DNA from 3 places in the Arthrobacter sp. FB24 genome. Region 2 is predicted to be linked to each of the others. Evidence: riboswitches for the same ligand, from Rfam matches in the RefSeq annotation. Region 2 holds a riboswitch; each other region holds the start of a gene.
What was found. Region 2 has a riboswitch for cyclic di-AMP ahead of ARTH_RS04090 (C40 family peptidase). Riboswitches for the same ligand answer to the same signal wherever they lie in the genome.
Positions count from the first base shown of each region.

Region 1: it holds a riboswitch for cyclic di-AMP, as region 2 does, so the genes downstream of both, ARTH_RS03340 (hypothetical protein) here and ARTH_RS04090 (C40 family peptidase) in region 2, are expected to answer to the same signal.
Region 3: it holds a riboswitch for cyclic di-AMP, as region 2 does, so the genes downstream of both, ARTH_RS11815 (NlpC/P60 family protein) here and ARTH_RS04090 (C40 family peptidase) in region 2, are expected to answer to the same signal.

Region 1 is NC_008541.1:693,776-698,061, reverse strand. Features, by position in the region: gene ARTH_RS03345 (sensor histidine kinase) at 1-1,401, shown strand, start outside; cyclic di-AMP (ydaO/yuaA leader) riboswitch at 1,550-1,724, shown strand; gene ARTH_RS03340 (hypothetical protein) at 1,724-2,500, shown strand; gene ARTH_RS03335 (hypothetical protein) at 2,742-3,206, shown strand; gene ARTH_RS03330 (dolichyl-phosphate beta-glucosyltransferase) at 3,356-4,286, shown strand, end outside; gene ARTH_RS24510 (DUF7793 family protein) at 4,285-4,286, opposite strand, start outside.
Region 2 is NC_008541.1:860,125-864,410, forward strand. Features, by position in the region: gene ARTH_RS04080 (metal-dependent transcriptional regulator) at 1-4, shown strand, start outside; cyclic di-AMP (ydaO/yuaA leader) riboswitch at 124-358, shown strand; gene ARTH_RS04085 (M23 family metallopeptidase) at 362-1,183, shown strand; cyclic di-AMP (ydaO/yuaA leader) riboswitch at 1,313-1,490, shown strand; gene ARTH_RS04090 (C40 family peptidase) at 1,651-2,235, shown strand; gene ARTH_RS04095 (NlpC/P60 family protein) at 2,375-3,139, shown strand; gene ARTH_RS04100 (HNH endonuclease) at 3,363-3,863, shown strand; gene mobA (molybdenum cofactor guanylyltransferase) at 3,909-4,286, shown strand, end outside.
Region 3 is NC_008541.1:2,623,661-2,627,946, reverse strand. Features, by position in the region: gene ARTH_RS11830 (hypothetical protein) at 1-78, opposite strand, end outside; gene ARTH_RS23145 (polysaccharide deacetylase family protein) at 104-1,606, opposite strand; cyclic di-AMP (ydaO/yuaA leader) riboswitch at 1,836-2,030, shown strand; gene ARTH_RS11815 (NlpC/P60 family protein) at 2,034-2,798, shown strand; gene ARTH_RS11810 (hypothetical protein) at 2,912-3,499, opposite strand; gene ARTH_RS11805 (DUF1918 domain-containing protein) at 3,691-3,882, shown strand; gene ARTH_RS11800 (cupin domain-containing protein) at 3,925-4,286, opposite strand, start outside.

The sequences.
Region 1 (4,286 bases), 170 kb from region 2:
TTCAGCTATGCCTCCATGGATTCCTTCCTGACCAGGCAGCTCGATGAACGGCTGGGGCAGGCCTCGCGGCTGTCGAACGAGGCAGGACGGCCACGGCCCAGCAACCCGTCCGGCAGGCAGGACGGGTTCGAAGGCCCGGGCCAGGGCGTCGGGACGCTCATCGCGCGCATAGATAACGGGACTGTCAGCAGCGCCGGGTTCCTCGCCAAAGACGCCACCGTGGCGTCCCTCTCCCCCGAGGATAACCAGATTCTTTTGGCACTCCAGCACGACGGAACGCCCGTCGACCGGGCACTGTCCACCGGCTCTTACCGCCTGGTGGCGGTCCAGGCGCCATACGGGGACGTGATTGTCACCGGACTCCCCCTGAACGAAAAACAGAACACGCTCAACTCTTTGGTATGGACGATGGTGATCGTGTCGATGGGCGGCCTGATCCTGATCGGCCTTGCCGGAACGGTGCTGATCCGTCGCACCATGAAACCCCTCGAGCAACTGTCCGAAGTCGCCACGCAGGTTTCGAAATTGCCGCTCGACGCCGGCGAGGTGGCCCTCGCAGTCCGCGTGCCGCCGTCGAACGCGCACCCCGGAACCGAAGTGGGCAGTGTGGGACATGCCCTCAACCTCATGCTGGATAACGTCTCCAAAGCGCTGGAAGCCCGCCAGCAGAGCGAAACCAAGGTGCGCCAGTTCGTGGCCGACGCATCGCACGAGCTGCGCACGCCGCTCACCGCCATTCGCGGCTACACGGAACTCATGCGCATGACCGAGGACTTCACCCCGGACGGCCAGAAGTCGCTGGCCAGGGTGCAGAGCCAGTCTGAACGGATGACCACCCTTGTGGAGGACCTCCTGCTGTTGGCCCGGTTGGACGAAGGCCAGCCGCTAAAGATCAGCGATGTGGACCTGACGCAGCTTGCGGTGGAAACCGTCAGCGACGAGAAGGTCATGGCACCGGACCGCATCTGGCAGCTGGAGCTTCCGGAAGAGCCCGTGGTGGTCCGCGGGGATGCCAGGCAGCTGCACCAGGTGATCGCCAACCTGCTCTCCAATGCCCGCAAGCACACGGAACCGGGCACTACCGTGGTCACCGGAGTGATGCGGTCAGCCGACGGCAGCGCCGTGGTGACCGTAACGGACAACGGTGCCGGGATCCCGCCGGAGTTTGTGGACCGGGTTTTCGCCCGCTTTGCCCGGGCGGATGCGGCGCGAACCAGTCCGGGAGGTTCTGCTTCTGGTTCCGGCGGCACGCGCGCTGCGGCTGCCGAGGGCACGAGTGGCCTGGGCCTGTCGATCGTGCAGTCGATCGTGGAGGCGCACGGCGGAACCGTGGAGGTCAATTCACGCCCGGGACGCACCGAGTTTGCCCTGCGGCTCCCGGGAGAATTACCGGAAGCCTAGCGGCACCGCAAACCCGCTTCCGGCTTCGGCGATCCCGCAAGCCAACGCGCCGCCATCGTGACCCTCGTTACCGAAATGTGACTTAAGCGCCGGACTCCTGTACGGTTTTTAGAGTGCGGCCACCGTTCCGGCCGCATATCCGGATGGACGCCAAACTCTGCCGCTACCCGGATTTCCTCATGATCAGGCAGAGGCGGGGGACCCAGGTCTCCGGGCATTCTGCATAGCCGCCCTTGGGGTGAAGCCGACACGTGAAGTTCCGTGCGGCCGGATGACCTCATCCGAACCCGACAGCTAACTCCGCCGGCATCGAGAGGCAACCATGACTAAATCCACGCCAGAAGTACGTCCTGAGCCCGCTTCCCGCAAGTCCGCAGCGCCTGCGCAACGCTCACGCCACCGCGCCGAAGCAGCCGCCAAGGTGTCCCCGCTGTCCCGGTTCGCTGCCAGCCTGCAGGGCTCCGGCCGCCGGGCCGCAGTAGTAACCACCGCTTGCGCCGTGCTGATTGGTGTCGGCGCCGCCGGCCAGGCTTCCGAACCCGTCGGCCCTGCAACATCGGCAACGGGCGCAGGGAGCGCCGCAACTACTGCCGACGCCGAATCGAAGCTCGCGTTCGAAAAAATCCTCGTTTCCGCCATGCCCGCGCCGTCCTCCGTCAGCGTGAACGCGCAGTCGTCCGGTGAGAAGCCGTCGGAGGAGACGGCACCGGAAGCGCCTGCAGCCGCCCCCGCTCCTGCACCTGCCGCGGCTCCCCAACCGGCTCCTGCCCCGGCGCCGCCCGTAGCCGTGGACGATCCCGCAGCTGCCCAGGCGTATGCAGCCTCCCAGCTTGGAACGTACGGCTGGGCGGCTGACCAGATGCAGTGCCTCACCACGCTGTGGACCAAGGAATCGGATTGGAAGACCACTGCCACGAACGCCAGCAGCGGCGCGTACGGCATTGTCCAGTCGCTGCCGGCCGAAAAGATGGCCAGCGCCGGGTCCGACTACCTGACCAACTTCCGCACCCAGATCAACTGGGGCTTGAACTACGTGAAGGAACGGTACGGCTCCCCCTGCGGCGCCCTGGACTTCCACTACGCCAACAACTGGTACTAGACCGGCACCTGTAGCCACCTTGGTTCGCAACGCCGGAGGCCCCGAATCCATGCTTGGATTCGGGGCCCCGGCCGTCTTGGCTGTTTGCTTCCTCCTGGACCCCCGGGGACCTTCGCGCTCCGTTTCGGGGCCACAAGGTTTTCACAAGGTCGACGAGTGACTGTTGGTCGCCGCCGCTTTCAATTGTCTTCCCAGCGGCTGCCGGCCCCAGCGCCGTCATCAAGATGCAGGGAGCACAACAATGAAAAAATGGTTAGTTCCGACGGCCGTCCTGGCCTCAATCTTCGCGGCCGCCGCTCCGGCCGCCGCCGCCCCTTCGGGCCCGCCGATCACCGTGGACGGACCCGCCACTTTCACTAGCTGCGGATTTCCTGTCACCGGTGAAGTCACCGGCAAGGCCAAGAACATCACGACTCCCTCCGGGGACGTCATCAGCACTTCCCCGGCGCTGAAGGTAACCCTGACGGGGCCGAACGGAAAGCCCCTGAAGCTGGTCATCACGGGCGTCCTCTTCTTTTCGTTTCCAAGCGAAAACGTGATCGAAGTGAAGGCCACCGGCAACAACCTCCTTCAGCTCCCCTCTCCTGCCGGGCTTTTCCTCACGCGGGGGAATGTCAATTTCTCTGTGGACTCCCAAGGCAACGAATTGCGGAGATTCTCAGGATCCGGCACTGCAACCAACGTTTGCGACCTTTTGGGCCCATAACGCACCCAACCGCGGCGGCGGTGCTCCCACCAAAGACGGCGGGCGCACTGTCGCCGTTTCCCTTGCCCTTATCCGCACCCGGCAAGGCCCACAGCAGCTGCACAGCTTCGGCCTAAATTCTTCATATGCGGCGGCGCCATAGTTGAACCATGACGCTCACAGACCTGGCCACGGGAACCCCGCTGCACCCGCAACCGCAGGCCGCCGTCGACCCCAGGCCGGGTCCTCCCGATCCGACGTTCCTCCGGCCGGGTCACGTCCGCCGGGCCCCCACAGATACGCGGATGACGGGCGTGACAGGAACCGCTGCGCCCGTCCTGGATGTAGTCATCCCGGTCTACAACGAGGAACAGGGCCTGGAGCAGTCCCTTCGCCAACTCCACTGGTATCTGGCCGGCACGTTTCCCTACCCGTTCCGGATTACGGTGGCGGATAATTCCAGCACCGACGGCACGCTCAAGGCCGCCGAGCGAGTGGCCCGGGAACTACGCGAGGTCACGGTGGTCCGGCTAACCTCCAAAGGACGCGGCAACGCGCTCCGCACCGTGTGGCTGGCCTCGCCGTCACCCGTCCTGGCCTACATGGACGTGAGTCTTTCCACCGACCTCGCTGCGCTCGCTCCCCTGGTCGCCCCGCTTCTTTCCGGACACTCGGACCTGGCGATCGGGTCGCGGCTGGCACGATCTTCTTGTGTTGTCCGCGGACCGTGGCGGGGATTCATCTCCCGCTGCTACAACTTTCTGCTGCATACGCTGATGGGTGCGCGTTTCAGCGATGCGCAGTGCGGCTTCAAGGCTATCCGTGCAGATGTTGCCCGGCACATCCTGCCGCACACGGCCGACACCGCATGGTTCTTTGACACCGAACTGCTGGTCTTGGCCGAAAGATGCGGACTCCGCGTACACGAGGTCCCGGTGGACTGGACCGACGGTGGCGACGCCGGTGTGGACCTTTTCCAGACCGCGCTCGCCGATCTTCGCGGCATGGGCCGCCTCAGCCGCGACCTGGCGGCCGGCCGCATTCCGGTTCCGGAACTGCGGGCCCAACTCGCGCCGTGGTGCCACCGCCTCGATGACGGCT
Region 2 (4,286 bases):
CTAACCGCGCACCTTGTAGGACCACCTACAACGCACTGAGACGCAGATAACGGAATTATTACCGCGCTGATTAATCACCTATAGTTGAGGACTAGCGCCGATACTAAAGCGTTACCTGATCCGAAGCCGAGCTCTGCCAGCGGATCACGGTACGAATCACCTCCTGGCAGAGGCGGGGGAACCACAACCGGCCGTTGCAAGACGGCCTTGGGGTGAAGTCCGTCAGCGGCAAAGCACCTCCGACGAAGGATTCCTTTGGGATACCCCTGTGTCGGATGCCTTGCATTGGCGGACCGGGTCTTTGATCTCTCTGACCCGAATCCGACAGCTAACTCCGCAGGCTTCCCAGAGAGGATAATTCTTGACCACGCAGACCGTCAGGGGCCGCCGCAGGGCGACCGGTCCCGCTTCGGAGTACCCCGTGGCCGAAGCCGTAATGACGGTCAGGCCGCGCGACGCACACCGTGATGCGCGCCGGCGCCGGAGCCTGTTCAGCCAGGTGACGGACTTCGCCTCGGCGAGCGGCGTGGGTCAGAAGGCAGGCATTGCGCTAGCCGCCACCGGACTGGTCCTCACCGTGACCGTCCCGTCAACCAGCCCCATGGTCGCCACGTCAGACACGGCGAATACCGCCGCCGCATCAGTCGCGGCCCAGCCGGAGGTCTCCGCGGCCGCCAGCGCCAAGATCGATTTCAACCGGACCACCGTAGCCACCAAGGGGGATCCGGACGGCAAGCTCAAGCAGTTGCTGAGCGCGCAGTCAGCCGGAACCATCACCCGCGCGGCATCCACCGGCAGCCTGGGCGCGCCGCTGGAACAGATGGTCACCGCATCACCTTTCGGCTTCCGGGTCAGCCCGATCACGGGCGGAGCCGGCGAGTTCCACCGCGGCCAGGACTACGCGGCCCAGTGCGGCACGAGCGTTTTTGCTGCCGCCAGCGGAACCGTGACCTTCTCCGGCTGGCACCCCTACGGCGGTGGAAACCGTGTGGTGATTGACCACGGCAACGGCCTGGAAACCACGTACAACCACCTCTCGTCGTCCAGTGTCCAGGTCGGCCAGAAGGTCAACCGCGGCGATGTGGTGGCGCTCAGCGGGACCACCGGCGCCTCCACCGGCTGCCACCTCCATTTCGAAGTGATGGTCAACGGCGAAGTCGTCGACCCGCTCGGCTGGCTCTGATCCAAACGATGGGTCACTCTCGCATCCCTGTGACATGCCGTGACCTGAATGTGACATTCGTTCGGAATTCCTGTACCGTTTAGAGCACGCCAACTTTTCCGAAGTTGGCGCTCTTGAGTGGATTGCCTAACTCTGCCACCGCTCAAGGTCCGTTCGCATTACATCGTCTGGCAGAGGCGGGGGAACCAATTTTGGTCTTCGCAAGAAGACCTTGGGGTTAAGTCGCAACGCTTCCCAGGAAGCCGAGCGGCCGGGTGACTCCCATCCGAATCCGACAGCTCACCTCGTAGGCATTGGGAGAGGCTACCTTCGTGTCTACACGTCACAATTCTGCGCGCCACCGCGCGCAAACGGTTCGTACGAACCCGTTGAACTCCGTGTCCAGGGCTGTTACTGCCAACGCCGGGACCGTAGGTCGCCAGGCGGCTGTCATTGCAGCTGCTTCCGGACTGATCCTCAGTGTTGGGATGCCGGCAAACGCCGCCGATACCAACCTGGGCGTTTCCGCTTCGACGGAGTCCGGCTCACAGTCGGCCCAGCTGACCGTAACTGCAGAACCGACAGCGACTGTTTTCTTCGAGCGTCCGGCAGTGACCACGAAGGCAGCGCCCAAGGTTGAAACCGTTCGGGCACAGTCCACCGGTACGGACGCCAGCGAGACCTCCACTGAGGCTGCCGGAGAGGCCAAGGCAAGCAAGCTTGCTGACGCCGCATCTTCCGCAGCAGCATCGGGCCTCGCTGCTATCGCTTACACCGGTATCGGCAGCCCGTACGTCTGGGGCGGCACCACTCCCAGCGGTTGGGACTGCTCAGGCTTCACCCAGTGGGTTTACGCGCAGGCCGGCATCAGCATCCCCCGCACCAACGCATGGACAGCCATGACGCCTACCGCCACACCGGCGCCGGGCGATCTTGTCATGCAAAACGGCGGCGCCCACGTTGGCATCTACGTCGGCAACGGCATGATGATCAGCGCGCTCAACCCCTCGCAGGGCACTCTCCTGCACGCTGTGTCCGCCACGGGCACTTCTGCGTTCTACACGCTTCGCTAAAACACGCGCTTCCCTTCGCTGAAGCGCGCGTTCTTCGCTAAAAACCCTGTTCGGGCCGTTCCGGCTTACCCCCAAGATGCCGGAGCGTCCAAAAACCGCGGCCTGCCATGCAGTCTGAGGAAAACGAAAGAGAGAACTAATGACTACACGTGCCATCGCACGGCATCGCGCCGAGGTTACTAAGACCAACTCGCTTGCTGTCATTGCCAAGGCCGTCGGCGACAACGCCGGTGGCATGGGCCGTCAGGCTGCGGTTATCGCTGCTGCCTCCGGTCTGGTCCTGACGAGCGGTATCGCAGCCAACGCTGCCGACACCAATGTTCAGCGCGAAGCAACCTCTGCTTCCACCCTGGAAGTCCAGTCTTCCGCTCCGGCCAACATCTCGGCTGCATCCAGCATCGCCATCTCCTTCGAGAAGCCGGCTGTTTCCACCTCCCCGGCTCCGGTCGTTGAGGCTCCGAAGCCGGTTGTTGAGGTCCAGGAAGCTGCTCCCGCGGCCGCTCCGGCTGCCGTTGCAGAGACCGTATCCGCCCCGGCAGCGCCGGCGGCCCCGGCGGCCCCCGCTGCTGCCAGCGGAAACGGCGCCTCGATCGCAGCTGCGGCTTACGCCCAGCTCGGTGTTGCCCAGGACTGCACGGCCCTCGCCACCAACGCGCTTGCAGCCGTAGGCATCAACTACCACGGCTGGCCGGCCGGTTACCTTTCCCTGGGCCGCACCGTGAGTGCAGCCGAGGCACAGCCGGGCGACCTCGCATACTACGAGAACGGCGGCATGGGCATGGCCCACATCGCTGTATACGTCGGCAACGGCCAGGCCGTGCACGGTGGCTGGAACGGTGGAACCACCTCCCTGTTCAGCGTCAACGTCGGCTCCGGCCCGGTCTTCATCCGCGTTGGCGGCTAAAGCCTCCAGCTGACGCTTGCCGGAAGAACCCCTGCCTCCGGGCAGGGGTTCTTCTGCGTTTCCGGCAGGTGAATTTTTGCCGACACGGGGTGTATGGTAAAGGACCGATTCGGTGATCGGCCACTTGAGTGTTTACTCTTGTGTTGTCGATCCATAGCCCGGACAAGCAGAGGGCAGCCGGCCCTCGAGCCCCTGACGGGTGCGGCCGTGAAGAGGTATGTGCATGCGCACTCTCGTTCTTAATGCTGGATATGAACCGCTGGCGGTTGTAACCTTCCGCCGGGCGCTGGTTCTTGTGCTGACCGGAAAAGCTAGCGTAGTGGCCGAGGGCGACGATCCTGTCGTCGGGCCGCAGGAGATTCTGGGCCGCCCGTCCGTGATTCTCCTGAACCGTTACATCCGGCCGCGGTACAACACAACCACCGCGGTGAGCCGCCGGGGCGTCCTGCGCCGTGACGCCCACCGCTGCGCCTACTGCGGTAAGGCAGCACACACCATTGACCACGTCCACCCGAAATCGAGGGGCGGTGCGGACTCCTGGGAAAATCTTGTGGCCGCCTGCCTTCGGTGCAATAACGTGAAGGGCGACCACACGCCGGCCGAGATGGGCTGGAAGCTCAGGTTCGTGCCCGCGCCTCCGCACGGCACCATCTGGCAGATCAAGGAGCTGGAAAAGCCCACCCCCGCTTGGGACCCTTTCCTTCTGCCAGAATCCGCCGCCTGAGGCGTCACCCCTGCGCAGACCCGCCTCAATGGCTAGGCTTGCCTTGTGGAGTTTGATGCCTTAATCCTGGCGGGCGGCCGGTCATCGCGGCTGGGTGGCGTGCCCAAGTCCCAGCTGATGTACGACGGCGCCACCCTCCTGTCGCGGTCGCTTTCGGCGGCTGCCGGAGCTGGCGCCGCCGTGGTCGTCGGCCCGGATCCCGGCGAACTGCCTGCCGGTGTCCTGTCCTGCCGCGAGGAGCCTGCCTTTTCGGGACCTGCCGCGGCTATTGCTGCGGGTCTGGCGGCACTGGAACGGGCGCGCGGTCCGCTCCGGGCCGCGATGACGCTGATTCTGGCCTGCGACATGCCCAAGGCGGATCAGGCGGTTGCCGCCCTTAGGGCCGCCCTTACGGACCATGGCCCGGACCCCACGGGGCCGGAT
Region 3 (4,286 bases), 1.8 Mb from region 2:
CAGGAGCTCCGTGTTGACGTCGAAATCCTCCGGCGGCTGATCGCTCAGCTGGCAGATCGCCACGCAATAGTGTTTCACCACGTATTCCGCTTCACGCGGGTTCTTACGCAGGGAAGGCGTTGTTGTAGCGGTACATGAAGGCCGCCATGGCGTCCCTGTTCACGGACTGGACGGGACGGAAGGTCCTGGTGCCGTTCCCTTCGACCCAGCCGGTGGAGATGTTCATCGACGCGAGCCAGTTGATTTCCTTGTAGAACTGCGTCTGCGGGACCACGTCAGTGAAGAGGGAGGCGCCCGGGGCGTTGTAGGCAGGGCTGCCGGCAAAGCGGTACATGAAGGCTGCCATCGCATCACGGTTCACGGTCTGCAGCGGCCGGTACGACTTGGCGCCGTTTCCTTCGTCCCAGCCGGTGGAAATGCCCTTCGAAGCGAGCCAGGCGATTTCCTTATAGAACTGCGTCTGCGGCGTCACATCGATAAACGGGGAGGTGCCCGGCGGTGTGTACGCCGGACTCCCGGCGAGTCGGTACATGAAGGCAGCCATGGCATCCCGGTTGACGGCGAGCGCCGGGCGATACGTGCTGGTGCCGTTGGCTTCAACCCAGCCAGTGGAAATCCCTTGCGAGGCGAGCCAGCTGATCTCCGTGTAGAACTGCGAGTTCGCGGGAACATCCGTAAACGAGCCCGCCGGCGAGGGTGACGGGGTCGGCGATGGTGACGGTGAAGGCGAGGGAGGCGGTGACGTCACGGGGGACTGGCCCAATGCCTGCGCCACTGTACGCACCGACGTCGTACCGTTTGCTGTCCGCGCGGCCAGCCACGTGACGAACTCTTTGAACAGCGCGGGGCTGATGGACAGCGACGGATCCGTTCCGTTCGCAATCTCGTGGAACGTCAGCTGCAGCCAGCCGCCGGTTGTCTCGGCGTTGGTGACTGTCGCCTGCAGGTCCGCCAGGGTCCATGTGGCGGCCACCTGGTCCGGCGCCTTGGTGACCATGGGTTCCTGCGGCGGGAGCGTCTCGGCGACAGGGCAGTCGGCGCAGCTGGCGGGAGAACGGATGTCGCCGAGGCCACGGGAACTGCTGTACCCGCAGCCGCTGACGGCGTTTTGGGCTGTCTGATTCACCGCCGCGAAGGGGTAGGCGAAGTTCCGGACGGTGAAGCCCCAGGCCTCGAGGGTCGACTTGCTGTTGCAGGCCTCCGCGCTGGCGGCCGCTGCGCTGAGCGTTGTCATGTCCGGGTGGGTCACGCTGTGGCCGCCGATCTCATTGCCGTCGGCCACGAGAGTGTTCAGGTTTGCCTGGGTGAGGAACCCGGACTGGCCCACGAAGGACGTGGTGATGAAGAAAGTTCCCACCAGTCCGTGGGCTTTCAGCTCCTGCGCCGCGGCCAACTGGCTGCCGAGGCCGTCGTCGAACGTCAGGCTGACGATGGTTGGCGCCGCAGCCTTCGAAGTACCGGCCACGCCCGCCACTGTGCTGACAGCAAGCAGCAGGGCACCCAGGACTGCAACCCAGCGCCTGCCGTGCCGGCCTTCGGCCAATGGTTCAGGGGGATCCGCCACGCAACGCGCGGGCTTGCGGACAGGCTGATTCGACCAACGCATGATGCCTCCAAGCGTGTGAGTCCCCCCGCAAGAACATGCACGTAGACTACGCCTCGCGGCGCCAAGGCAAAACACTCGACTTTGATTGCCGCAGTACCCAAGTACACAGCAGCCATCTGCATGCCGCCCTTGGTCCGGCAGCGCGTTACTCAAATGTGACATCGGCCGAGAGGCACGCGTACGGTGGAACGGTGCCGGTTATCTCAGATGCGGGCACTCCCGGGCGGATTGCCTAACCCTGCCGCGGTCCGGGATCCGATCGAAACCATCCGGCAGGGACGGGGAAACCACTTTTGGCCTGCAGGATTCTTGTGCAGGTCTTCGGGGTGAAGCCGCACGCCGTCCTCTGAGCGGATGGCAACTGCGGCCGGGTGTCTCCCATCCGAATCCGACAGCTAACCTCGCAGGCATCGGGAGAGGTTACTTCATGTCTTCACGCAAACTGCCCGCTCATCATCCGTCAACCGCGCCTGCAGGGCGCTCCGGGTTCCCAACGGCCCGCGGCAGGAGCAAGGTTGGCCGCCAGGCCGCGGTAATTGCGGCGGCTTCGGGCCTGGTCCTGTCCAGCGGGATGGCTGCGCAGGCCGCCGAGGCTCCCGCGGAACGCGACTCGGCACCGGCATCCGGCCTCGACGCCCAGGCCCAGGTGGGTGCCCCGCTCAGCGCGGACTCCCACGTCAGGATCAGCTTCGAGCGGCCGGACGTCAGCACCACCCCCGCTCCGGTCGAAGTGCCGGTTGCAGAGCCCGCCCCGGCAGAAGCGGCGGCCCCGGCGGCAGCTCCGGCACCGGCCGCGACACCGGCGGCCCCTGCCGTTTCCGTCCAGGTCCAGGCGGCTGCGCCCGCCCCTGCCCCGGCCCCGGCTGCCGGCGGCGTCAATGCCGCCATGGTTTCTGCCGCCTATGCCCAACTGGGCATCACCCAGGACTGCACCGCCATGGTGGAGAAGGCGCTTGGCTCCGCAGGCATTCCCGTCGGCGACCTGGGACCCATGCAGTTCATGAACTACGGCTCAGTGGTGGGGGAACCCCAGCCCGGCGACATGGTGGTGCAGTCCGGCCACGTGGGCATCTACGTCGGCGACGGACAGGTGATCAGCGGCGGCATGAACGGCGTCAACGCCACCGTCACGCACCCGTTGTCCTGGCTGACGGCCACCGGCGGCGTGACTTTCGTCCGCGCCGGAGCCTAGCCTTCCGTCCCGTTCTCGCCGGGGGCAGGGAACAGGATGACAGGCCGGTGATCTGCTGCCTTGGGGGCAGCCGGTCACCGGCCTTCCCCGTCGCCACGTATCCGCCCGGGGTTTCAGGGCGGGGATATCGCGATCTGAACCGTGCCCTCGCCCTCTGCGAATTTGATGCGAAGGACCGCATCGCGCGTGTCCGCCGGGATAGTGAAGCGGACATCGCCCGATTTGCTTGCATCGCCAGCCACCAGCTCGTTCAGGCCGGAATCGGGGGAGTGGCTCACCCCGCTCGCGTTCAGCCTGAATGTTGAGTCCCAGAAGTTGATGTCGTACCTGCCGTGGTTGGTGCATCTGAGCGTAAACGTCACCGCGATCTTGCCGGACACATCAGGGCGGGCACGGGCACCGAGAATTTCGTATTCGACGTCGGCAGCCCGGTAGCGGCGTTCGGCGGGCAGGGCCACGGCCCATTCCGGGCTGTTAGCGGCGCCGGACCCGGCACCCGACGGCGGCACGGTGCCGTCCGGTTGTGCGGACGCGCCGGCGGCGGAGGAGCCCGCCGTTGAAGCTGCGGGCTTGCCGGCGTCGAACATCCCAAGCTGCCCGAGGCCGAGCAGCAGCCCCGTCACAGCGGTGATAACCGCTGCGGCGGCGGTCAGCAGACCGGGCAGCGTAGCCCACCAGCTGGTCGGTTTCTCCTCCGCCATAGCAGCTCCCCCTCGGTCCCGTGCCAGGGTCAAGATCCGTTGTATCCCAATACTCCTGCCAGGCGGCCACCAGCGCCAGATGCCGGCCGGCGCCGCATAGGCCCCCGGCCGAAACCCCCGTCCTGCCAGTGCGGAACGGCCCTGTTATCCCTGCCCCGACACTCGTACTCTGGTTCTTGGAGGTGATTGCCATGAAGGCAACCCAGGGAGACCGGATCACTATCCGGGGCAAGACGGTCGGATCGGCGGAGCGGCACGGCCAGATCATTGAGGTCCACGGCGCTGACGGAGCGCCGCCCTACGTGGTGCGTTTCGACGACGGCCATGAAACCACGGTCATTCCCGGCGGGGATTTCGTTGTGGACAGGATCCACCCGCAGTAGGGAAGCTGCTGTGCACCTGGGCTGCCAGACGCCGCCTGGCCGCTATTCGGCGGCCTTGGCGAACACTGCGGCGCTGACGAACTCGATGCCCGTAAAGGGCTCGTCTCCCTCAACCCATGCATCATGCCCTGGCGGGATGCTGTAGGAGTCATCAGCGGCGATGGTGATCTGGCTGCCGTCAGAAGTCTGGACCGTGAGCTTGCCGGAAACGCAGAAACCAACGTGGCTGAGCTGGCACGAATCGGTCTGGACGACGGGCTTGATGCACTCGGACCAACGCCAGCCGGGTTCAAACTTGAATCTTCCGATGGTGTAGGCGTCGACGGATACAAGATCCACTTCCGTCTTGTCCGGGCGGCGCTTTTCGTCCGGAGAATTGTGCGACTTTACTGCGAGCTGAGCGA